4 regions of the Mesorhizobium sp. B1-1-7 genome follow, and region 3 is predicted to be linked to each of the others. Evidence: riboswitches for the same ligand, from Rfam matches in the RefSeq annotation. Region 3 holds a riboswitch; each other region holds the start of a gene.

What was found. Region 3 has a riboswitch for cobalamin ahead of FJ978_RS08325 (DUF1636 family protein). Riboswitches for the same ligand answer to the same signal wherever they lie in the genome.
Region 1: linked by a shared signal. The riboswitch ahead of FJ978_RS28575 (DUF1636 family protein) and the one ahead of FJ978_RS08325 (DUF1636 family protein) in region 3 are both predicted to bind cobalamin.
Region 2: linked by a shared signal. The riboswitch ahead of bluB (5,6-dimethylbenzimidazole synthase) and the one ahead of FJ978_RS08325 (DUF1636 family protein) in region 3 are both predicted to bind cobalamin.
Region 4: linked by a shared signal. The riboswitch ahead of FJ978_RS22080 (aromatic ring-hydroxylating dioxygenase subunit alpha) and the one ahead of FJ978_RS08325 (DUF1636 family protein) in region 3 are both predicted to bind cobalamin.

Annotation. Positions count from the first base shown of each region.
Region 1 is NZ_VFWQ01000021.1:95,533-101,430, reverse strand. It holds partial or broken gene FJ978_RS28585 (cobaltochelatase subunit CobN) at 1-473, opposite strand, end outside; gene cobW (cobalamin biosynthesis protein CobW) at 492-1,544, opposite strand; gene FJ978_RS28575 (DUF1636 family protein) at 1,547-1,975, opposite strand; cobalamin riboswitch at 2,014-2,219, opposite strand; gene FJ978_RS28570 (winged helix-turn-helix domain-containing protein) at 2,249-3,448, opposite strand; gene FJ978_RS28565 (NADH-quinone oxidoreductase subunit A) at 3,782-4,147, shown strand; gene FJ978_RS28560 (NADH-quinone oxidoreductase subunit B) at 4,138-4,719, shown strand; gene FJ978_RS28555 (NADH-quinone oxidoreductase subunit C) at 4,724-5,326, shown strand; gene FJ978_RS28550 (NADH-quinone oxidoreductase subunit D) at 5,327-5,898, shown strand, end outside.
Region 2 is NZ_VFWQ01000014.1:102,187-108,084, forward strand. It holds gene FJ978_RS23600 (pirin family protein) at 1-97, opposite strand, end outside; gene FJ978_RS23605 (DUF2277 domain-containing protein) at 138-404, opposite strand; gene FJ978_RS23610 (exodeoxyribonuclease VII small subunit) at 579-830, opposite strand; gene FJ978_RS23615 (histone deacetylase family protein) at 834-1,760, opposite strand; cobalamin riboswitch at 1,882-2,062, shown strand; partial or broken gene bluB (5,6-dimethylbenzimidazole synthase) at 2,110-2,790, shown strand; gene FJ978_RS23625 (hypothetical protein) at 2,856-3,839, opposite strand; gene FJ978_RS23630 (TetR/AcrR family transcriptional regulator) at 3,929-4,537, opposite strand; gene FJ978_RS23635 (MFS transporter) at 4,659-5,882, shown strand.
Region 3 is NZ_VFWQ01000004.1:241,987-247,884, forward strand. It holds gene FJ978_RS08310 (iron ABC transporter permease) at 244-1,293, opposite strand; gene FJ978_RS08315 (ABC transporter substrate-binding protein) at 1,293-2,240, opposite strand; gene FJ978_RS08320 (ABC transporter ATP-binding protein) at 2,289-3,074, opposite strand; gene FJ978_RS08325 (DUF1636 family protein) at 3,071-3,532, opposite strand; cobalamin riboswitch at 3,554-3,764, opposite strand; gene FJ978_RS32730 (hypothetical protein) at 4,245-4,394, opposite strand; gene FJ978_RS33110 (hypothetical protein) at 5,122-5,697, opposite strand; gene FJ978_RS08340 (autotransporter outer membrane beta-barrel domain-containing protein) at 5,678-5,898, shown strand, end outside.
Region 4 is NZ_VFWQ01000013.1:25-5,922, reverse strand. It holds gene FJ978_RS22100 (glycosyltransferase) at 1-526, opposite strand, end outside; gene FJ978_RS22095 (serine kinase) at 523-1,572, opposite strand; gene FJ978_RS22090 (PqqD family peptide modification chaperone) at 1,624-2,055, opposite strand; gene FJ978_RS22085 (hybrid-cluster NAD(P)-dependent oxidoreductase) at 2,202-3,302, opposite strand; gene FJ978_RS22080 (aromatic ring-hydroxylating dioxygenase subunit alpha) at 3,360-4,607, opposite strand; cobalamin riboswitch at 4,721-4,923, opposite strand; gene FJ978_RS22075 (DUF680 domain-containing protein) at 5,415-5,630, shown strand; gene FJ978_RS22070 (DUF680 domain-containing protein) at 5,709-5,898, shown strand, end outside.

The DNA.
Region 1 (5,898 bases), on a different contig from region 3:
AGCCTCTGCACCAGTGCGCTCATGTTGGCCGGGCCGCCCTCGCGGAAATAGCCGAGCAGGCTATCCAACTCCTCGCGCGGCAGCGTCGAGGCTTCGATCAGCCTGAGATCCTCGTCGTGGCTCTCACCCGGCAGCAGCGCCAGTTTTATGCCGTGCGCGCGGGCGGTCGCGGCAAGCTGGTCGCAGCCGTAGCGCCACCAGTCGTACCCGCCGAGTATGCGCACCAGGATGATCTTGGCGTGGCGGGCGACACTGTCGATCCAGAGGTCGACAGACATGGGATGGCGCAGGTCGCGCAGTGCGGCGAGCCGCATCGAAGGCAGGCGGCCGGCATCGGCCTTCCATGCCGCCGCCAGTCCGGCGAGGTCGCTGTCGGTGAAGGAAAGCGCCACGATATCCGCCGGCGTCTGCCGCAGATCGACCGGCTCGGCGAGGTCGTCGAGCGAGGCGGAGGTCGTGGTGAGGATATGCATCGCGGCCCGTGTCCGAGATCAGCCGGCGAGTATGCGTTCGATCGCCGGGCGATTCAGCCCCTTGAGACCGATGACCACAAGGCGCGAACGACGATCGTCCTCGGCCGTCCAGGCGCGGTCATAGTAATGATTGACGCGCGGGCCGACGGCCTGCAGCAAGAGCCGCATCGGCTTGCCGCCGACCTCGACGAAACCTTTGACGCGCAGCACGTTTTCCTGCTCGGCGGCGTTGGCGACGCGCTTTGCCAGCTCGTCGGGATTGGCGATCGACGGAATGTCGACGATGAAGGTGTCGAAGTCGTCATGCTCGTGGTCGAACGCACCGTCATGATGGGATTTGCGGTTCTCGATGTCGTCCTCGACGGCGAGGCCGAGACCGAGCAGCACGGAGGGATCGACCTTGCCATGCGAGGTCGGCACGATCTTCACGGCGCGGGCGGAGTGTTCGTTGATGATGGCATTGGCGCGGGCTGAGCCTGCGGCGTCCATCAGGTCGCTCTTCGACAGGATGATCAGGTCGGCGCAGGCGATCTGGTCCTCGAACACTTCCTCAACCGGGTCGTCATGGTCGAGGCTCTCATCCTGAGCGCGCTGCGCCTGCAGCGCGTCCATGTCGTTGGCGACGCGGCCTTCGGCCAGCGCCGGGCCATCGACCACGGCGATCACGCCGTCGACCGTGACGCGGCTTTTCACCGTCGGCCACTGAAACGCCTGGACCAGCGGCTTGGGCAGAGCGAGGCCCGAGGTCTCGATCAGGATGTGGTCGACCTTCGGCGACAGCGCCAGGATCTGGTCGAGCGCCGGCACGAAATCGTCGGCCACGGTGCAGCAGATGCAGCCATTGGCCAGTTCGACGATGTTTTCCTCCGGGCAGGTGTCGATGCCGCAGCCCTTCAAAATCTCGCCGTCGATGCCGATGTCGCCGAACTCATTGACGATGATGGCAATGCGTTTGCCGCCGGCGTTTTCCAGGAGATGGCGGACGAGCGTCGTCTTGCCGGCGCCGAGAAAGCCGGTGACGACGGTGCAGGGAACGCGGGAAAGGTTGGCGGACGAATCTGGAGCGGTCATGGTCAGTCCTTCAGCATGTCGAGAGGAGGGATGCGAGCAACGAGGCCGCGCTTGAGGCTATCGGGCCGGCCACGCCATGGGATGAGGCCGTCGGTGGAAGTGGCGAAGAGCTTTGCGCCGGCGACAAGGTCGGCGCCGCTGGTCGTGGTCAGATCGCCGAAGACATAGCTCCAACAGCCATCGCGCAGGATCGCGGCGCTCAGCCGGCGCTTGCAATTGCCGAGGCATTCGACGGTGCGGACGCGGATATCTTCGCCCGAGGCGGCGTTGCGCGTATCCTCAGCCAGCAGTTCGCCGGCGCGGGGGTGGGCGTCGGAACCGGTTTCGTCACGGCACGAGGCGCAGACGATCACGGTGACGCCGGCCAAGGCATCGCTGTCGGCGGACGAATTGTCCGCTGTGCCAGCCGAAAAACTGCTGTTCTGGTCCAAAAACCGGGCTCCTTGCCCGGAAACCCGCCGGGCGATCGGATTATGTTGTCGCAGACGGCAGGTCTCCTGGCTCGCGGGTCATCGCCTTGGTTAGCCGCCTTCCCGGGAATTCCCAGTGGCTTTCGGCCTTGGCTCGTCGCTTACAGTTGCGGGGACAGCCGCGGATTTGAGATTTTCATCCCGCACCGCATTCCCTCTTAGCCCCTCTCATTGAAGAGAAGAGACCGTCTGGAGCGGATTTAGGCTGTTGCGGGCAGGACTGTCAACGCGGGCCTACGACATGGCGATGTCGGCAAGTGACTGTCCGAGGTCGCCAGCGGGCGTCACTTCCATGCGCTCAAGCCCGAGCCAGCCCTGCATTTGCTTCAATTCCTCGAAAAGCTGGGCGGCGGTTTCCGCTGGCGCCTTGGGCTCGGCATAGGCCGCGTGGACGCGTAGCACACTCGCCGGCCGATCGGCCTTGAGGTCGACGCGCGCCACGATCCTGTCGCCGAGCAGGAAGGGCAGGACGTAGTAGCCATATTGGCGCTTTTCGGCCGGCGTGTAGATCTCGATGCGGTAGTGAAAATCGAACAGCCGTTCCGAGCGCGAGCGTTCGAAGACCACAGGATCGAACGGGGCCAGCAAGGCACGGGCGTCGATTTTCCTGGGCAGACGTGCATCCTTGTGCAGGTAAGCGGGCTTATCCCAGCCTTCGACGCGCACAGGCAGCAGCTCACCGAGTTCGACCAATTCCTCCAGGCGGCCCTTCATGTCGGCGGGGGACAGGCGGAAATAATCTCGCAAATCGCCTGATGTCGCCACGCCATGGGCGCGGGCGGAGATGCGCAGCAATTCGCGGTGCGCGTCCTCGGCGGCCGGTACGGGCAGATCGAGGATCGCCTGCGGCAGCACGCGCTCGGGCAGGTCATAGAAGCGCTCGAATCCGCGGCGGTGCGCCGTGGTGATGCGCCCGGCCCAGAACAGCCATTCGAAGGCATGCTTGGCATGGCTCCAGCCCCACCAGCCGCCCGAGCCTTTCTGGCCTTCCAACGCCGAAGCGGCGATCGGGCCGCGCGCGACGACCTCGCGGTAGATCTCTTCTATATAGGCGGCGTGCTCACGGCCCCATTTGGCCAGCCCCAAATACATCTCTTTGCCTTGCTCGGCGCGCTGCATGCGCCAGCGCATCAGCGGCCAGGTCTCCACCGGCAGGAAGGAGGCCTCGTGCGCCCAGTATTCGAACACCGTGCGCTTGCGGGTGACGGCGGCGTTGTCGAGCAGAGCGAGCGGGTAGGGGCCAAGGCGCGAATAGAGCGGCATATAATGCGCGCGCACCACCGCGCTGACGGAATCGATCTGCAGCAGGCCGGTGCGGGACAGAACGCGGGCGAAATGACGGCGGTCGGGCGTGCCATTGGGGCGGGGGTCGAGAAAGCCTTGAGCGGCGAGCGCGATGCGCCGGGCGGTGGCAAGCGAGATCTTTTCCTTCATTCGGATGCGACTCTTGTAACTCGATGACCGTCGTTTGATGGGTGATTCCTGCCCATGCTAGCAGGGTTTTGGCGGCATCCATGTCAGGAGAGATAAGTGGAGTAGAAAGCGAAGGAAATCGAACAGGAGCGTATCGGACCAGTTTCTCCGTATATGCCGTCCAGCACCGCCTTTTGAACAAGGTTTGACTTGCTTCGCTGGAAGTGCTGCGCTAACCCTCGCCGCGTTGCAGCATAGGCCCCTTAAAACGGTTCAGCGGTTAAACTGTCACGCTTCCGCATTAAGGTCCGGTGCTGTAATCAAAATGGATTGGCGCCAACGGAAAGCCGCTGCATGAACGCACTTCTCAGTTCGTACCTGCCCATCGTCCTGTTCATCGGCGTGGCGCTGGTCGTCGGCCTGGCGCTGCTGGCCGCACCGTTCCTGGTGGCGTACCGCAACCCCGATCCCGAAAAGCTTTCCGCCTACGAGTGCGGTTTCAACTCGTTCGACGACGCCCGCATGAAATTCGACATCCGCTTCTACCTGGTGTCGATCCTGTTCATCATCTTCGACCTGGAAGTGGCCTTCCTGTTTCCCTGGGCGGTGTCCTTCTCGAAGATCGGCATGCTCGGTTTCTGGTCGATGATGGTGTTTTTGGCAGTGCTGACCATCGGCTTTGCCTATGAATGGAAAAAAGGAGCGCTGGAATGGGATTGAACGACAGTTCAGGCACCCTCGTCGCGCCGAAGCCCAAGGGTATCATCGATCCCAACACCGGCAAGCCGGTGGGACAGGACGATCCCTTCTTCCTCGAAATCAACAACGAGCTTGCCGACAAGGGTTTCCTGGTCACCTCGACCGAGGCGCTGATCACCTGGGCGCGCAGCGGCTCGCTGATGTTCATGACCTTCGGTCTGGCGTGCTGCGCGGTCGAGATGATCCATACCTCGATGCCGCGTTATGACTCGGAGCGGTTCGGCGTCGCGCCGCGCGCGTCGCCGCGCCAGTCCGACATCATGATCGTCGCCGGCACGCTGACCAACAAGATGGCGCCGGCGCTGCGCAAGGTCTACGACCAGATGCCGGAGCCACGCTACGTCATATCGATGGGCTCCTGCGCCAATGGCGGCGGCTACTATCACTATTCCTATTCGGTGGTGCGCGGCTGCGACCGCGTCGTGCCGGTGGACATCTATGTGCCCGGCTGCCCGCCGAGCGCCGAAGCCCTGCTCTACGGCATTCTTCTGCTGCAGAAGAAGATCCGCCGCACCGGCACTATCGAACGGTAAATCCATGGCCGCATCCCTTAGCGAACTGTCGACCTATCTCGGCGAGAAGCTGCCTGGCCGCTTCAGTGACGCGGTGCTTGCCTATGGCGAGCTTACCGTTCACGTCGAGCCGCAAAACCTGGTCGAGGTGGTAACCTTCCTTCGCGACGACGCACGCTGCCAGTTCATTTCTATCATCGATGTCTGCGGTGCCGATTATCCGTCGCGGGCCAAGCGCTTCGACGTCGTCTATCATCTATTGTCGCCGAGGCAGAATGTGCGCATCCGCGTCAAGGTGCAGGCCGACGAGGAGACGATGGTGCCGTCGATCACCGGCGTCTTTCCTGGTGCCGACTGGTTCGAGCGCGAGACCTACGATCTCTATGGCGTGCTGTTCTCGGGCCATCCCGATCTGCGCCGCCTGTTGACCGACTACGGCTTCGAAGGCCATCCGCTGCGCAAGGATTTCCCGCTGACCGGTTTTGTCGAAGTGCGTTACGACGACGAAGCCAAGCGCGTCATCTACGAGCCGGTCGAGCTCAAGCAAGAATTCCGCAATTTCGATTTTTTGTCCCCGTGGGAAGGTACGGACTACGTGCTGCCGGGTGACGAGAAGGCAAAGCAGTAAATGGCTGAAACCTCCGTCCGCAATTTCAACATCAACTTTGGACCGCAACACCCTGCGGCGCACGGCGTTTTGCGCCTTGTTCTCGAACTCGACGGCGAAGTCGTCGATCGCGTCGATCCGCATATCGGGCTCCTGCATCGCGGCACGGAAAAGCTGATCGAGGCCAAGACCTATCTGCAGGCGGTTCCTTATCTCGACCGGCTCGATTATTGCGCGCCGATGAACCAGGAGCATGCCTTTGCGCTGGCTGCCGAGCGTCTGCTTGGCATCGAGGTGCCGAGGCGCGGCCAGTTGATCCGCGTGCTCTACTGCGAAATCGGCCGCATCATGTCGCATATCCTCAATGTGACGACGCAGGCGATGGACGTCGGCGCGCTGACGCCGCCGCTGTGGGGCTTCGTCGAGCGCGAAAAGCTGATGGTGTTCTATGAGCGCGCCTCCGGCTCGCGCATGCATGCCGCCTATTTCCGCCCCGGCGGCGTCCACCAGGACCTGCCGCGCCAGCTGGTCGAGGATATCGGCAAGTGGATCGACCCGTTCCTGAAGTCGCTCGACGATCTCGACAAGCTGCT
Region 2 (5,898 bases), on a different contig from region 3:
CGCCAATGTCCTTGGCATTCGGGATGACCATCAGCTCGATCTGGTCGCTTGCGAAGGCGTCGCCGGCTTCGGGATCCTCCCCGGGGAAGAAGCTCATGAACTCTCCTTGTCGGCGGCCAAGGACCGCCCTGGCCACATCAGGCGAAGCGGATCGCCGCCTTTGCCCGCAGTTTGGCCGCAACCTCTTCGCGATTGCGCGGATGCTGGTTGGTTTCAAGCGAATCGAGAAGCTCGCGTGCCGATGCCGCGATAGCTTCGACCGCATGGTCGAACGCGTGCTGGTTCTGCTTCGAGGGCCGCGTCGTTCCGCTCAGCTTGCGGACGAACTGAAGTGCCGCGTCGCGGACTTCGTCGTTGGTTGCCGGCGGATCAAAATTGAACAGGGTCTTGATGTTTCTGCACATCGCTTCCGTATCTCCTCTTGTCCTGGAGCCGTTTCAATCGGGACGAACTCTAATCCTCAAACATGATCGTGTCCAAAAACCGGTGAGACCGCGCTCCAAGAGCGGTTCACCCTATCTCTTTGTTTTAACGCAATTCCGGACGGAAAACCGTCTCACACTTTTCCTGGAATTGCTCTAGTCCGCGTCGAGCGGCTCCGTCCCGACTGGCTTGCCGTCGCGCGACAGCCTGATCTTCTCGACCTTGTCCTCGGCGGCCTTCAACAGCCGGTCGCAATGCACCTTCAACGCCTCGCCGCGCTCATAGATCTTGATCGACTGGTCGAGCGGTACGTCGCCGCGCTCCAGATCATCGACGATCTTCTCCAGCGCGTCGAGTGCCTGTTCGAAGCTCATCGCCTTGACGTCTTCGTTGGTCTCACCAGCCATCATTCATCCTTTCATCAGTCGCCCGACATGGGCGGCGACCGAAAATGCCAATCCCTGCAGATCGTAGCCGCCCTCGAGCAGGCTGACGAGCCGGTTGCGGCTGTGGCGCGCGGCGCGCTGCATCAGCTGGCCGGTCGCCCAATCGAAATCGTCCTCGGTCAGGTTGATCTCGGCCAGCGGGTCGCGGTGGTGCGCATCGAAGCCCGCGGAAATGATGATCAAATCCGGCGCGAAATTGTCGAGCGCCGGCAGCACGCGCGACAGGAAGGCGTCGCGAAATACCTCACTGCCGGTCTGCGGCGCAAGCGGCGCGTTGACGATGTTGCCGGCGCCGGTCTCGTCCTTCGCGCCGGTGCCGGGGTAGAGCGGCATCTGATGCGTGGAGCAATAGAGCACCGAAGGATCGTCCCAGAAAATGTCCTGCGTGCCGTTGCCGTGATGCACGTCCCAGTCGACGACCGCGACGCGTTCGACGCCATGCTTCTTCTGTGCATAACGCGCGGCGATGGCCGCCGTGTTGAAGAGGCAGAAGCCCATGGCCGTGGTTTTTTCGGCATGGTGGCCAGGGGGCCGCGCTGCGACGAACACATTGTCGGCGCGGCCCTCAAAGACATCGTCGACGGCCGCATTGGCGGCGCCGATCGCCGCGATCGCAGCTTGCCAGCTCTTCGGGCTGGCGGTGGTGTCGGCATCGATGCGGGCGATGCCTTGGTCAGGGATGGCGGCGCGCACGCGGGCGACGAAATCGGCGGGATGCGCGTAGAGGATGGTGGCCTCGTCACCTTCCGGCGCCTTGACACGATCGAGTGCGGCGAAGGCCTCGTCGTCGAGCACCCGCTCGATGGCGCGCAAGCGGTCCGGCCGCTCGGGGTGGCCAGGCGGCGTGATGTGTTCGAGGAAGATCGGATGCGTGTAGAGACGAGTGGCCATGCTCCCTATCTAGTGCCCCGGCGCCGCGATGGCCATGCATCGCGGCTCGATCGCTGGGGAAAATCACGCCTGCGTCCATTGGCGTCGCTGCGGGGATTGGCGCCCTGGGCGGTTCGGCGTAAGGTCGCGGACACTGCCTGGTGCCCGCCGCAAGCGGGAGAATCGGGAACACGGTTGAATTCCGTGGCGTGCCCAACGCTGTGAGGGGGACCGCGCCGGTAAATGCCACTGTCGATGACGGGAAGGCATCGGACGCGGGTTGATCCCAAGCCAGAAGACCGGCCTGGCAGACATCGTCATCCGCATGGTCAGGCGGCTGGCATCGATAGCAATCGCAAGGGGACAAGCGATGCCGGAACACATGACCGCTCCTGGTAGCGACGGATTTGACCAGATGGCGCGAGACGCGGTCTACCGCGCCATGTTCACGCGGCGTGACGTGCGCAGCCATTTCCTGCCCGACGCGCTCGACGACGAGGTGCTGGCGCGGCTGCTGCTTGCCGCCCACCACGCGCCGTCGGTCGGCTTCATGCAGCCGTGGAACTTCATCGTCATCCGCGATGCCGCACGGCGCGCGGAAGTGCGCGACCTGTTCCTCGCCGCGCGCGAACAGGAACTTCCGGCCATCGAACAGGAAAGGCAGGCGCTCTACCGCAAGCTCAAGCTGGAAGGCATCTGCGAAAGCGCGCTCAACATCTGCATCACCTGCGACCGGCAGCGGTCGAAGGGTTCGCCGCTGGGACGCTGGCACAATCCGGAAATGGACCTCTACAGCACGGTCTGCGCGGTGCAGAATTTCTGGCTGGCGGCGCGCGCCGAGGGCGTCGGCGTCGGCTGGGTCAGCATCATCGAGTCGCAAGCGCTGAAGAGCCTGCTGGCTATTCCCGATCACGTGACGCCGGTCGCCTATCTCTGCGTCGGCCGGGTCTCCGAATTCGCGCCGAAACCGGACCTCGAAACCCATGGCTGGGGCCGACGCCTGCCGCTGCCCGAACTGATCAAGAGCGAGACTTTTTGCGGTCAGGGCGAGGTGCGGCTCAAATCGACGGTTGCACGCCTCAACGCCGTCAATGCCGCGCCGGCAAGCCCGGCCGATCAGCGTGTCGCGCCCGCCGTATCCCAGCGCGAGCCGCCGAAGGAGGCCAGCGCCTTGTCCTTGAGTTCCCTGAATTTCGACGATGCCTCGGAGAGCCGAGCGTCCCAGGCGGGATCGGGCACCTGGCCCTCAATGGTCTTGAAATAGACCTGCATCAGGCAAGCGATGGCGAAGGGCTCGATGAAAGCCGCCTTGAACGCCCAGGCAAAGACGATGGCGAGCACGAAGGCCCAACCAGCCAGTTGCCCCGGCATGATGAAGAGAATTGCGGCGGCAGGAGCCAGCATAGCCAAGAAGATGACGAAAGAGACGCCCCACATGATGACTGCCAGCCAGACGGCGTTCTTGACCATGGTCTTGCCGTTCTGGGCGTAGAGCACCACGCCTTGGCGCGCTGTCTCGAAGGGCGAGGACGAATTGATGCGGATATTGTAGCCGAGGATGATCTCGTCGACATAGGTCAGCGATAGGCGGATCACCGTGTTGATGAAGGAGACCAGGCCGCTCAGGCCCGGAATCGGCAGGAAGGCGGCAATGCCGCCAAGCAGGCCGGTGATGGCGCGGATGGCGCCCTTGACCAATTGGTCGACGACGAAAAGGATGTTGGCCTCGGCGAACCGCTCGGTCACGACTTGCCTGGCATAGGCGATCTGGTCCTGGCCGCCGGGAACGTCCTGGCCGTCAATCAGATGGACCATGACGGCGATATGGCCGGCCTTGACGACATAGAGGATGTATTCGCGGATCCAGTAGACGGCGATCGAGACGATGCCGAAGCCGACCACGCCGCCCCATAGGGCAAAGGACATCGGCCCGTCGGGATCTGTGGAGATATGGCCGACGCCATAGCCGACCGAGGCACCGGTGCCGGTCGCCATGATGTAGGCCAGCGTGATGCCGAAATAGACGATCATGCGAAAGACAATGAAGGGCCAGGTCCGCATCATGATGGACACCGACCTGCCGATATCGAAATCCCACATGCCCCGAATCCCCTCAGAGATGGCTGGGGAGGATGCGCTCAACCCGAAGATTGTCAATCGTGGGCGTATCCCGGACCGCGGACGGGATATCAGTTCGGCTGCGAACCCGGTTTCCTGAGCAGGCCTTCGAGCAGTTGCTTGAACGCCACCACCACCTTCCTCGATGTCGCCTCGGGATCGTTCGAATTGGCGATCCGCTGCGCCGCCTGGCTGCTGGCGCCGTTGATCAGCCGTGCGGCGGTTTCGGGGTCGACGCTCGGGACGACCACCCCCTCCCCTTGCAGCGCGGCAAGATGATCGGTCATTGAGCCGACGCAGGCATTGGCATTCGACCATTGTGCCGGATCCCCCAGCACGGCCGGGCCGTCGCGGAACATGATGCGCTGGATCTCCGGCTCCAGCGCCATCTCGATATAGGTCGTGCACTCGTCGACGAAGTGTTGCCAGCGGTTCGGCGCTCTCGATGCGACCTCATTCACCCGAGCCGCCATCTCGGCGTCGATTTCGGCGATGACCGCCTCCAGCAACCCCTTCTTGTCTCCGAAGTGATGATAGAGAGCGCCGCGCGTCAGCCCGGCCGACGCGGTGAAATCATCCATGGACGCCTCGGCGTAGCCGATGGTGCCGAAGGCCTGGCGGGCCGCGGCGATCAGCTTGGCGCGCGTCTCGGCGATCATCTCCTTGCGTGGTTTGTGCATTCCGGCTGGCCCTATTCACATACGTCTCGTATGCCAATTGACATACGCGACGTATGGTCTATCTAACACTCATACGCCTCGTATGTAATTGTCGAATTGTCCTTTGTCGAGGAACAGCATCATGCAGAACCCCTATTCGGAAATCTTTCGCGCCCCTGGCGCCAAGGGCTTTGCAACTGCCGGCTTCATGGCGCGCTTGCCGATCGCCATGGCTCCGATCGGCATCGTGGCGATGCTGTCGCAGACACACGGCGAGTACTGGCTGGCGGGCGCCGTTTCGGCGACATTCGCGCTGGCCAACGCTTTCCTGGCGCCGCAAATATCAAGGCTGGTGGACCGCTTTGGCCAGACCCCAATTGTCCTGCCCACCACCATCATCTCCGTGCTTGCTTTCCTCATGCTGATTGCAGCGGCCAATCAGGACTGGCCTATGTGGACGCTGTTCGTGTCCGCGCTGCTGGCGGCAGCCATGCCCAGCATGCCGGCAATGGTACGGGCGCGCTGGACCGAGATTTTCCGGGGCCGGCCTCAGATGAACACCGCGTTCGCCTTCGAATCGGCGGCGGACGAGTTGGTCTATATCGCCGGAGCATCCCTGTCGGTGGGCCTCAGTGCCGGCCTGTTCCCGGAGGCGGGCATGCTGGCGAGCACGTTGTTTCTCGCCGTCGGATCGATGGCCTTCATCCTGCAGCGCTCGACCGAGCCGAAAGTGCGACCGGTAGCCAATGGCTCCGGCGGTTCGGCGATCCGCCTGCGGCCGGTGCAGATCATCACCTTTGCCCTGATCTTCATCGGCGCGACGTTCGCCACGACCGAAGTGAGCACCGTGGCGATCACCAAGGAACTCGGCCAGCCGGGTGCCGCGAGCCTGGTCATCGGCGTCTATGCGCTGGGATCGTTCGCGCTGGGCATCGTCGTCGGCGCGTTCAACCTCAAGGCGCCGCTGCAACGCCAACTTGCCATTGCGGTCGCCCTGGTCGCGCTCGGCACCCTGCTGCCGCTCACCGCCGACAGCGTGCCGCTGCTGGCGCTGACCGTCTTCATCAGCGGCGTCGCGATCTCGCCTACCTTCATCACGGCGTTCGGCCTGATCGAACGACATGTGCCGGAAGCGATGCTGACCGAGGGGATCACCTGGGTGATGACAGGCATCGGCATCGGCATGGCGCTGGGGTCGTTCACCGCCGGTGCGGTGGTGGACGCGTTCGGCGCCCAGAACGGGTTCTGGGTTTCGGTGGCATCAGGCACCATTGCGCTGGTCACGGTACTATTTGGGCAGAGCAGCCTCGCCATCCACAATTGCGAGCTGGATGGATGCGAAGCGGCGGTCGTTCCTGCTGAATGATCCACGAAGCGCCCGG
Region 3 (5,898 bases):
GAATCACGGCAAGTCTGACCATGGCTGACACGCGCGACGCGGGCCACAAGCCGGGTGATAGGGGCCACTAGGCCCACTGCCCAATGCCGACGTGCGATCGGGCAATTCGCCGCGGCCCAAGTTGATGGCCCATTGCTCCCGCAGCGGGCCTATCTTTCGCCTAGGGCGGCAGGACCAGCGCCGCGAGCACCAGGTGAACGACGCGACCCCGGAAACAGCCGAACTGAGCAGGACACGCTGCCTTCACACGCGGTTCCGGAGGACCATGGTGACGACGAAGAAGGCGCCAAGCGAGCTGGTGATGATGCCGATGGGCAGTTCCTGCGGCGGCAGCAAGGTCCGGGCCAGGAGATCGCTTGCCAGCAAGAGCACCGCCCCGAACAGCGCGCAGCTCGCGATCAGGCGCAGATGCAAGGGACCGGCCAGCGGGCGCGACAGATGCGGGATCATCAGCCCGACAAAGCCGACGACGCCGGCGACCGAGACCAGGATTGCCGTCGAGAAGGCGGCGACGAGAAATGTCGCCCTGCGCATCCGCGCCACCGGCACGCCAAGGCTCTCGGCGGCGCTTTCACCGGCCAGGAAAGCGTCCAGCCGGCGGTGGTTCCAGAGCCCGTAAACCGCAATCGTGCCGGCGCCCACCGCAGCCAGCCAGACATTGTCCCAGCGCGCCAGCCCAAGCCCGCCCATCGTCCAGAACAGCACCGAATGGGCCGCGCGCTGGTCTCCGGCAAAGACCAAATAGTTGGTCAATGCGGTGAACATGAAGGAGACGGCAAGGCCGGCGAGGATCAGCCGCTCCGGGCCCTGCCCCCGCACCCGCGCGACCAGCAGCAGGACGATACAGGCCGCCAGTATGCCGCCGGTGAAAGCCGCGACCGGCAAGGTCCAGATGCCGAAACTGTCGCCAAAGACGGTGATGACGGAAACCGCGCCTGCCGCGGCTCCCGACGACAGGCCGAACAGGAAAGGATCGGCTAGATCGTTGCGGGTCACCGTCTGCAAAAGCGCACCGACGATGCCCAGGCCCCCGCCGACACAGATCGCCAGGATCGTACGCGGCAACCTGAGATCGACGACGATCTTGCCGATCGGGCCCGATACCGAATGTTCCTCCAGCCCGATGGCATGGCCAAGTGCGGCAATGACATCCCTCATGGGTATCAGCGTCGACCCATAGGCGATCGACAGCAGCACCAGGGCCGCCATCGCCACCGCGCCCGCCGCCGTGGCCAGCGTGAATGCCTTGTGCCCCGAAAGCGCGCCGGATTTATGCGTAAGCGCAAGATGCATCAGAACGCTTCCGGATGCATCGCCCTGGCGATCTTGCCGATCGCCTCGATGTTTGCCGGTCCGGGCGTCAGTTCGGCATAGCGCAGCGCCACGAAGCGCTCGTTTTTGACCGCGTCCGTCTCCTTCATCGCCGGGTGTTCTTTAAGGAAATCGAGCAGCTTCCTGTAGCCGCCGCCATCCTGGTAGTCGAGCAGGATGAGGAATTGCGGGTTGCGCGACGCCACCGTTTCCCAGTCCGTGTTGCCCCAGCTGGTGTCCATGTCGGCCATGATGTTGTCGCCGCCGGCCGCGGTGATCATGGCGCTCGGGATGGCGAATTTCCCGGCGGTGAACGGCTTGTCCTCACCGGAATCGTAGAGGAACACCCGCGTTGCCTTGGCGCTGCCGACTTTCGCGGTGATATCGGCCAGTTGTGCCTTCCAGCCGGAGACGAGCTTTTCCGCGTCGGCTTCCTTGCCGAAGATCTTGCCCAGCTTTTCGACGTCGCCATAGAGCAGGTCCATCGAGGCGGCGGGCCTGCTCTTGTCGAGATGGACGCAGCTTTCGGTCAGCACAAGCGTCTTGATGCCGCGCGGAGCCAGCGTGTCGGGCGTCACCTCGCCACCCGGCTTCATGCCGTAGTACCAGCCGGCAAAAAAGAAATCGGGCTCGGCGGCGACCAGGTTTTCGAGCGTCGGGTATTTTGGCGCCAGTTCCGGGATGGAGCCCTGCTCGGCCTTGAATTCGGGACCGACCTTGTACCATCCGGTGATGCCGGTCAGGCCGACGATCGACGGCTGCAGCTTCAGCGCGAAGGCCATCTCGGCCATGTTGAGATCCTGGATGACGGCGCGCTTGGGCGGCGCGTCGAAGGTCAGCGGCTTGCCACAGCTGTCGACCGTGACGGGAAAGGCCAAGGCCGTCGAGGCCAGCAGCGAGAAGAAGAGCGACATAGCGAGACGTTTCACGGATTTTGCTCCTTGGTTGAACAGGTTTGGATGAGGGATGGGCTTCGATCAGGACGGCGGCGCGGCGCGGTTCGGAACGTCGAACACCGTCAGTTCGCGGTCCTCGGTGGGGTGGCGCAGGCGAAACACGTCGACGCCGAAGATCTCGCGGATCAGCTGCTGGGTCAGCGCTTCGCGCGGTGCCGCCAGCGCATGCAGCCGGGCTTCGTTCATCACCGCGACCCTGGTGGCGAAGGGCGCCACCAACGCCAGATCGTGCAGCACCGCGATCACCGTCATGCCGAAGCCGGCGACGAGTTCGAGCAATTCGCCACGGGCGCGCGGGTCGAGATGGTTGGTCGGCTCGTCGAGGAACAAGACCTTCGGTTGCTGGGCGATGGCGCGGGCAAGCTGAGAGCGTTGGCGCTCGCCGCCCGACAGCGAGCCGATGGTGCGGCCAAGCAGCGGCAACAGGCCGGTCCGGCGCAGCGCGTCAACGACGATGTCGCGTTCCTCGCTCCTGCGCCTCAAGCCGGCATGCGGGACGCGGCCAAGTTCGACATAGTCGATTACCGCGAGCCGCGGATCCGGCTGGTCGGTCTGGCCGACGACGGCGATGTGCAGCGCGCGCTCGGCGGCCGAAATCCTGTCCAGGCGCCGGCCGCCAAGCTTCACCTCCCCGGAACTGGGCCTGAGCATGCCCGACAGCATGCGCAGCAGCGTGGTCTTGCCGGCACCGTTGGGGCCGATGATGGCGAGGCGATCGCCCGATGCCACCGACAGGCTGGCCGACTGGACCAGGTCCCGGCCGTTCGCCGTCGCGCCCAGATCGCGCGCTTCGAGGAGCGGTGTCATCGGTTTCCCTCCGCAGGCGTGCCCGGGATGCGGGCCACGGTCTTGCCAGCCAGTCGCGGCGGACGTTGCCCGGAGTTGCACCAGCCGTCGGCGAGCGAGGCATAGAGGCTGGCGAACCGCACGAGATCGCCGGCGTCGGCCTGGGCGTCGATGGAGCCGAAGAGATAGGCGGCCTTGCCCGGCGCCTGGAAGGCCACCGTCAGCGGCCGCGCGCAGCCCGCCATGCACTCGACGCCCTCGACCGTGAAACCACGCGCCACCGCAGGGGCCGAGAGCCGGGAGCGCAGGATGTACAGGCTTTCGCCCGACCTGATCCCACTCGGGGCGCCGCGGCAAAGCGTGCACACGATGATGCGATGCGGGGGATGAATGGGATCGATGGCGCCGTCCAACTTTCCGTCTTTCTCGATAGGCGACGGAAGGATGCTGGCGAGCCGGCCGACAAGACCGACGTCCACGTCTCCTCCCGGCACACCCCGTCCGGTCAACTCCGTGATGGCAGGTCTCCTGGCTCGCGGGTCTCGGCTCGATCCTGCCTTCCCAGCCTTGCCGGCCAGTGGCATTTCGGATCGTGCTCACCGCTTACAGTTGCGGGGGCAGCCACGGTCTCGACCCCTTTCCGGGGATCTCACCGTGTTCCCTTTTCACCCCTTGCCTTTCGGCGCGGGGACCATCACGCACCCACCGTAGATTTCCATCGATCGCACCGCAACGGGTTTTTGCGATGCTGTTTATTAATGTAATAACATTACGTTAGAAGCGATATTTGCGGATAATGTCAACCCCTATTGTCTGGAAAGCCGAGACGTCTGCCGGCAGAGAGGGCCGGCCAAGCGATCCCTCGATCAATGCCACCGCAGGCCCGCCTCCCCTGTATAGTTTTATGGGCTAATTTAGATACTACAAATATAAATTTTATCCTCACCGCTATATAGTTGCAGTTGCACAACATTCTTAGCGTTTTGGTAGTCCTCTGGACTATAGACGGATTGCCGGGCGGTAGCATTCATGCTGCGTTCGGGCATCTGGAATTAGGGGCGAAGGCATGGTGGGACGGGTTCACGCGCGCGGCGGGGTTTTGACTGCGGCGCGCGGGCGGTTTTTGGCGGGGGCTTCCCTGGCAGTGCTGGTCGTTGCCGGGGTGGCGCCGCGCCAGGCGATCGCGGGCAACTACGTCGCCAACAGCGATGGCTCGCTTCGCGCCGCGATCGCAGCGGCTAACGCCGACGCCGATCCCAACGCCACGATCACGCTGACAGGCAACTTCGCGGTTTCGCCCACGGGCATGCCCATGCCCACCAAACCGCTGATCATCGACACTCAGGGTTTCGTTCTGTCCGGGGTCGCCTCGCCTCCCACCGCGGGCAGCATTACTTTTTCCGGCAGTTTCCCCGGCGCCGGCTCGCTGACCATCAACGGCACCCTTGTTGGCGGCGGTTCGTCGGGCTCAATTTTTCCTGGAACTGGGCTTTACGTGAACAGCCTGGCCGGAAGCAGCGGCCAGGTCGTGAACAACGGTTCGGTCACGGGCGGAACCGCAAGTGTCAGTGGACAAGCAGGCGGCATAGGCGTCGTTGTGGGCAATGGTGCGGACCTGATCAACAACGGTACGATCAGTGGTGGTGCGAGCCTGGCATATACAGGCAGCGCGAACAACTCAGCGGCTGGCGTATCGCTCAACAATGGTGGGTCGTTCATCAACAACAGCACGGTGCAAGGTGGTAACAGCCAGGGCACGGGCGCCGGCATGGGGCTCTATCTGAACGGCCTTGCTGGTGCTGCCACGGTGGTCAACAACGGTACGATTACCGGCGGTTCGGACTTGACTGGCGTCAATGTGGGCAACGTTGCCATCCGGGGCCGTGGAAGCCAGTTGCAATCGATTACCAATGCCGGAACGTTGGAAGGTGGAAACGGCGCGGCGGCGATCGACAGCAACGGCACAACAAACCTGGCCGTCGTCAACAGCGGCCTCATCCAGGCCGGCATTGGCCAGACCAATGCAATTCAGTTCGGCGCGACGGCGACAAGCAAGGCCACGCTGGAGCTATGGGCCACGTCGGTCATTCAGGGGAATATCGTCGGCAGCGCGCTCGGTACCAACGACATCCTGCGCCTGGGCGGCACGGCTGACGGCAGTTTCGATGTCTCGGCCATCGGCGCGGCGGCCCAATACCGGAATTTCGACACCTTCCAGAAGACGGGCGCCAGCACCTGGATGCTGACAGGCAATGGCACGGCGACCACCAACTGGGATATCCAGCAAGGCACGCTGCAACTGGGAAATGGTGGCACCAGCGGCTCGATCATCGGCGACGTCACCAACGCCGGCATGCTCGCCTTCAACCGCAGCGACGCGCTGACCTATGGCGGCGTTATCAGCGGCACTGGCTCGGTCAGCCAGATCGGCAGCGGAACGACGATCCTGACCGGCGCCAACACCTATAGCGGCGGCACGGTGATCAACGCCGGGACACTTCAAGTGGCCGCCGACGGCAATCTCGGCGCGACTTCGGGCAATCTCAGTTTCGGCGGCGGCACGTTGCGCACGACCGCCAGCTTTTCCACTGCCCGCAATGTCCAGCTCAATGGCAATGGCGGCTTTGAAACGGCCCGGAGGCACGCAACTGGACCTTACCGGGCAGGTGACCGGCGCCGGCACGCTGGTCAAGGACGGCTTGGGTACCCTCAACGTCACCAACTTGTCCAACAGCTACACGGGCGGCAACATCGTCAATGCCGGCACGCTTGTCGGCAATGCAGCCTCGATCCGGGGCGACATCGGCAATGCCGGCACGGTCGTCTTCGACCAGTCGATGGACGC
Region 4 (5,898 bases), on a different contig from region 3:
AATCTGTATCTTCGGCCTGACGGAATGCCTCGTCAAAGCTGCCGATCCGGTCGATAAGCCTCCTGCTGAATGTTCCTGCCGCCAAGGAAAGCCCTCGGGCGATCTTGCGGCGGCTGCCAGGGGTCGGCTCCAGCATCTCGTCGTCGAGATCTTCGACCATCATCATCAGGGAATAGGTCAGGTCCAGGCTCGGATCGGCTTTGAAATGGACGAGGTCGGCCTTGAAGCGTCCGGCTGGCGAGATGTCATCGGAGTCCAGGAACGATACGAATTGCGTCTGCGGCTGCAATTGGCCAAGGCCGGTGTTGCGCGCACTTGCCACACCCTGGTGGGCCTGGTGGAAAAGCCGGATGCACGATGCTTCCCGCATGACGGCGCGGACGGTGTCCGCGGTGCCATCCGTCGACCCGTCATCGACGACGATGACATCGAGCTCGGCATCGTCCCGCTGCCTGAGCAGCGATCGCAAGGCCGCAACAACATAGTGCTCGCGGTTGTAGACGGGCATGATGACGCTCAATCTCACGCGTTGCTCCGCATGATGAAATCCGAAATCGTGCCGGCGATCTCCTGTGGGCGCGTCCCCAGCGAGAGCTGGTAGCATGGCAGCTGCCGGGTGAGGTCGCTGAAAAAGCGAAAGCCGCTCTCGCGCTCGCCAGGCATTTGCGAGATGCCGGACGGCGCCAGTGCAATCATTGCCGCCTTGCGCGACACGGGCATGATCGAACTTGCCTCGCCCCCGCTGATATGAGGCACCATCAACGCGACGATGTCCAGCCGCGCGGGTATTGGCCGTGCCGCGATATCATCGATGCGGAACTGGTGCTTGCCTTGCCAGTTGAGCAGACCGTAGGACTTCAGCCGGTGTTTCAAGCCCAGCCGCCCGAAACCTTCGGGATCCTGTTTGAGCGTGGCAAACAACGGATGCGCGGTCGGCCCGTTGGCAAGGTCGATCAGCACATAGTCGTCGCCGACACTGTCGAGCCCGTTGAGCAGGCCGGCGACAACCGTTCCCGATTTGCCGGCGCCGCCCGATCCGGCGAGCAGAATTCCCTTGCCGCCGACACCCAGCGTGCCCGCATGGGCCAGCCGCATGCCGCGCGCCGCATATTCCCAATGCAGGAAGGGGCGGAGCGGCGCCCCCGGCTCCCAAGGCGGGAACCTGTCATCGGCCGTCATCAGTTGCACGCCCAGACGGCGATCGGGGTCGTAGAACTGCCAGAAATCCAGGTCGTGGAAATGGTTGCCGCGCAGTCCGGCTTCCGCCAGCCGGCTGGCGAAGGCATGCTGCGTGAAGGGTCCTTGGCCCCAACTGGCCGGCGCCGCGATGCCATCCACGCCGGGATGCGCGACGAAGATGCGGCAGGTATCGGCAGCTGCTCGGTTGCCCGGGGCTGCGACAAAGCCATGAACGACGGCATCCGCCAACGCGCCGGCACTCAGATGCGCGGTCAGCTCGAGATGCGGCAGGCCCACCTTGCGCGTCAGCGGATAATGCGTGGCGCTGCTTTCGGCCTGCACCAGTACATGACGTGCGTAGTCCGCCAGGTTCTCGAGAGTGACTTTCGGCATGGTTTGCCTGTTCCGACGCCGTCCAGCGACGAGACTGCCTGATGCGCGTGCTCAGGGGGCCTGCTTCACCGCGGGCCAACCGAGGGGTTCCTCGACCTCGTGGATGGGGTCAACGACGATGAGATCGGCGAGGTCGTCATGGATATCGACCTTGAGGGGCTCGCTGGCACCCGCAAGCTGAGCCAGCAATTCGCTGGGAACCGGTCTTGCCGCGGCATCGGTCACGGCCGCCAGCAAGCCGAATTCGAGCAATTGTGAAACAAAGCCGTCAATCTCGGCGGCACCCAGCGCACCGGCTGCCGTTGCGGCGCCGACCAGTTCGGAGGCAGGCACGCCGGACGACAGCGCATCCCAAAGCCTGCTGCCTGAATCCGAGAAGCCGAAATATTTGCCCGTCGTCAGGTCGAGAACGACGGCTTCGCCGTCGAAGGATTCAAAGACGATGTCCTTGCTCGCTATGGCATAGATGCCGGATTGTCTCATGTTTGCTCCCCGCCGAAGCAGGCCGCGCAGATGATCGTCGGCCCTCACGGTCAACCCTACCGTTGTAGAGGCGTCTAACCATTTGCAGGGTTTTTGGCAAGATGCCCGCAGGCCCGGCGAGCGCGACCGCAGGCCCTGCCTGCCGACTACGCCTCGATTTCCAGTGCCGACAGCGGCTTGGAGCAACAGGCCAGGATGAAGCCGTCGTCGATCTCATGATCGAGGATGCCGCCATTGTGGCTCATCTCGACATGGCCGGAGACCTTCTTCACCTTGCAGGTTCCGCACAGGCCGAATTCGCAGGCGGCGGGAATCCGCACGCCCGAAGCGCGCGCCGTCTGCAGCACCGTCTGGCCGGCGACGCATTCGGCGTCGACCTCCGAAAGCGAGAAGCGGATTGGCGTTGCCGCTTCGAACGGAACAACCGTGCCGCCTTCCGCGGGCGCCGCGAACGGCGCCGGGACCTCCTCCACGGCAGGGACCGCAAAGCTCTCCTGATGGTATTGCGTCATGTCGAAGCCGGCGGCTTCAAGCATGCCGCGCACGGCGCGCATGAAGGGATCGGGGCCGCAGCAGAAGATTTCGCGCTCGCGGAAATCCGGCGCCAGCAATGGCAGCCGGATCGCGTCGATGCGGCCCATATGGCCGTACCAGCCCTCGCGGCTCGACCGCTCCTCGATCATGAAGCCGAGCGACAGGCCGGGCATATGGCCGCCGAGCAGTTCGAGCTCCTTTCGGAAGATGATCTCTTCCGGGCGCCGCGCGCAGTTGACGAAGCCGACATCGGTCCAGGGCGCGCAATCGTTCAGCCAGCGCAGCATCGACATCATCGGTGTCACGCCCGAACCGGCCGAGATGAACAGATATTTGGCCGCCGGATGGCTGTGCAGCGAGAAGTCGCCTGCCGGCCCATAGGCCTTGACGTGCGAGCCGGGCACCAGATGGTCGAACATCCAGCGCGTCCCGATGCTGCCGGCCTGCGCCTTTACCGTCACCGCGATCGAGAATGGCCGCGACGGTGACGATGACAGCGTGTAGGTGCGCATCAGCGGCCCATCCGATGTCGGCAGCTCCAGCGTCACGAACTGGCCCGGCTTGTAGCGGAACCAGGTCTGGTTGTCGGACCGGAAGGTGAAGGTCTTCACGTCGGGCGCCTCATCGCTGACGCCGATCACTTCCAGCACCTGGAGCCGGTCGTTCCACGGCGCCATCTGGTCGAGATGGCGATAGAGGCCAAGATCCGTCATCGCATTCATCCTCTGGTCCTTCTTGCCCTGCTCATGTCGTGTTTGGGCAACATGAGCTCACGCGACGCTGCGCAGCGCCGGCTTTTCGTCTTCGGCAAGGCGCGGACCGATGAAGCGGGCGTACCAGTCGACGAACTGGATGACGCCTCCCTCGTGCAACTCCGAATAGGGGCCGGGCTCATAGGCCGGCGACAGGATGCCGAAGGCGTTCTCCTCGACGATGCGGCGGTCCTGGTCGTTGGTCTCGGTCCACACATGGGTGAGTTCGGCGAGATCGTAGTCGACGCCCTCGACCGCATCCTTGTGGACCAGCCATTTGGTCGTCACGGCGGTTTCCGTGGCGCTGATCGGCAGCACGCGGAAGGTCACGGCATGGTCGATGAGGATATGGTTCCATGTCGTCGGGTAGTGATAGTGCATCAAGGTGCCGATGCGGTCGGCCGAGACGCTGTCGGAGAGGTTCTTCCTCACCGCCCGCTTGCCGTTCATCGTGTAGCTGACGGCATCGCGCAGCAGCGGCGCACGGGTGGCGCGATACTGTCCGGCCGGATCGATGCGGAACTTGCTCGGCAGGCCGGCCGCCTCGCATTTCGCCCAGTGCGCCAGCATCTCCGGATCGCTGTCGGCGCCCTGCACGCCGGTCACGGTCGGTGCTTCCGGGAATGTCTTGCACAATTCCGGGTGATTGCCCGCGCAATGATAGCACTCGCGGTTGTTTTCCCAGACGAGCTTCCAGTTGCCCTTCTCGATGATCGTGCTCTCGAAGGCGATCTTCGCCTCGCCGAGCCGGTGCGGCTTGAGGTAGGGTTCGATCATCGCCCGCATCGGCGCGAAGTCGGCCGGCTCCTTCGCCAGGCAGATGAAGATATAGCCGGCGACGCTTTCGCAGGCGACCGGCTTCAGCCCGAACTGGCTCTTGTCGAAACCCTCGGCCATCTGGCGGGCGAACAGCAGGCGGCCATCCAGCTCATAGGTCCACTGGTGGTAGGGGCAGACTAGTTTGGCGGCCATGCCCTTGTCGGTATTGCAGACGCGGCTGCCGCGATGGCGGCAGGAATTGTGGAAGGCGTTGATCTTGCCCTGCTGATCGCGCACCAGCACGACCGGATAGTCGCCGATCTGCACGGTGATGAAGCTGCCTGGCCTGGGCAACTCGCAATCATGGCCGATGAACAGCCAGTCGCGATACCAGATCAGCTCCATGTCGAGCTTGAAGTAGTCCGGATCGGTGTAAAAGGGCTGTTCCAGCGAAAAGCCCTGTCTGCGGCTGTTCAAGAGCCTCAGCATGTCGTTGCGAGCATCCATGTCCTGTCCTCATATCCAAGGACTGAACTGGTGGTGATGGAGGAAGGATCGGACGCAGGCCGGCGCCAGCCGGGCATGCATCATCCGCCCCTTGACCGCCCACCGCGATCAGTCGAGTTCTAGCAATCTCGGGCTGGTTTCCGGGCTCTGGAGTCGTCCTTGCGGACCATCGCGACACCTTCCCAGGCTTTCGCCCAGTGGTCTCCCGTTGCGACTTGAACTCCACCACCGTTGCGGGGGCAGCGCCGGATTCTGACCGGCTTCCCAATTCTCCACTCCGTCGTCACGAAGCGGCACCTGAGATGGCGTGATCTAATCACGGCACGCATCGCGGCGTCGGCATGAAAACGACATCGCATCCATGCGGCGCGACACGCATGCAAGTCGTCTGGACAAGGATCGCGACCTTTGAAACCGGCTCGTCGCCAGCACGCCAAACGTTGTTTTTTGATCCTTGGCCGGAGCCAAAAAAGGTTAACAGTTTCGAAAAGTGACTATTAGCGGAGTCTAAAATCGAACCGAACGGTTCGTTTCTGTTGACGGTGCGTGCAGGACGTTGTGAACGCTGGGCCTCCGACACAGTTGGTGATGGCTCCCTTGGTCTTATCTAATCGATTGATATCAAAAAGAAAAAAATTGATGTGGAAGCCGGTGGTACAATTTCAAGTGGTGGATTCATGGTCCACGCGGAACAACTTCGTGATTGGAAACGACCATCTGGCTTTCCCACATCGGGGCTGTCCGAACGACGCGATTTCATCCCAAGACACGCCGCTAGACGGACGGAAAAATACTGGAGTACCCAAAATGAAAAAGATCATTCTCACTGCCGCCGCCCTTCTGGCCATTTCCGGCAGCGCCTTCGCTGGTAGCGACCATTATAGTTCGGACCATTACGGTTCGAATGCGACCCCTGCAGCCACTGCCGTCGACAGCTCGTACACCGCTTCGGTCAAGAAGTCGGAACCGGCTGCTCAGACGCCTGTCCAGGGTGCCGACCACAACCTCTTCGGTAACCACTAACGGCTGATCGCCAGTTGACGGCGGCTTGCCCGCCGTCCTGGCGAACTCAAAAATTCATCAAAATTCAGGAGACTTGAAATGAAGAAGATCATCCTTGCTGCCGCCGCCGTCCTGGCCGTTTCCGGCGGCGCTTTCGCCGGCAGCGACAACTATGGCTCCAATGGCGCCAACCAGCCTGCCGTGACTTCGACCGACAACTCGTACACGGCTTCGACCAAGAAGTCGGAACCGGCTGACCAGAAGCCTGTCTTCGGCGCCGACCACAACC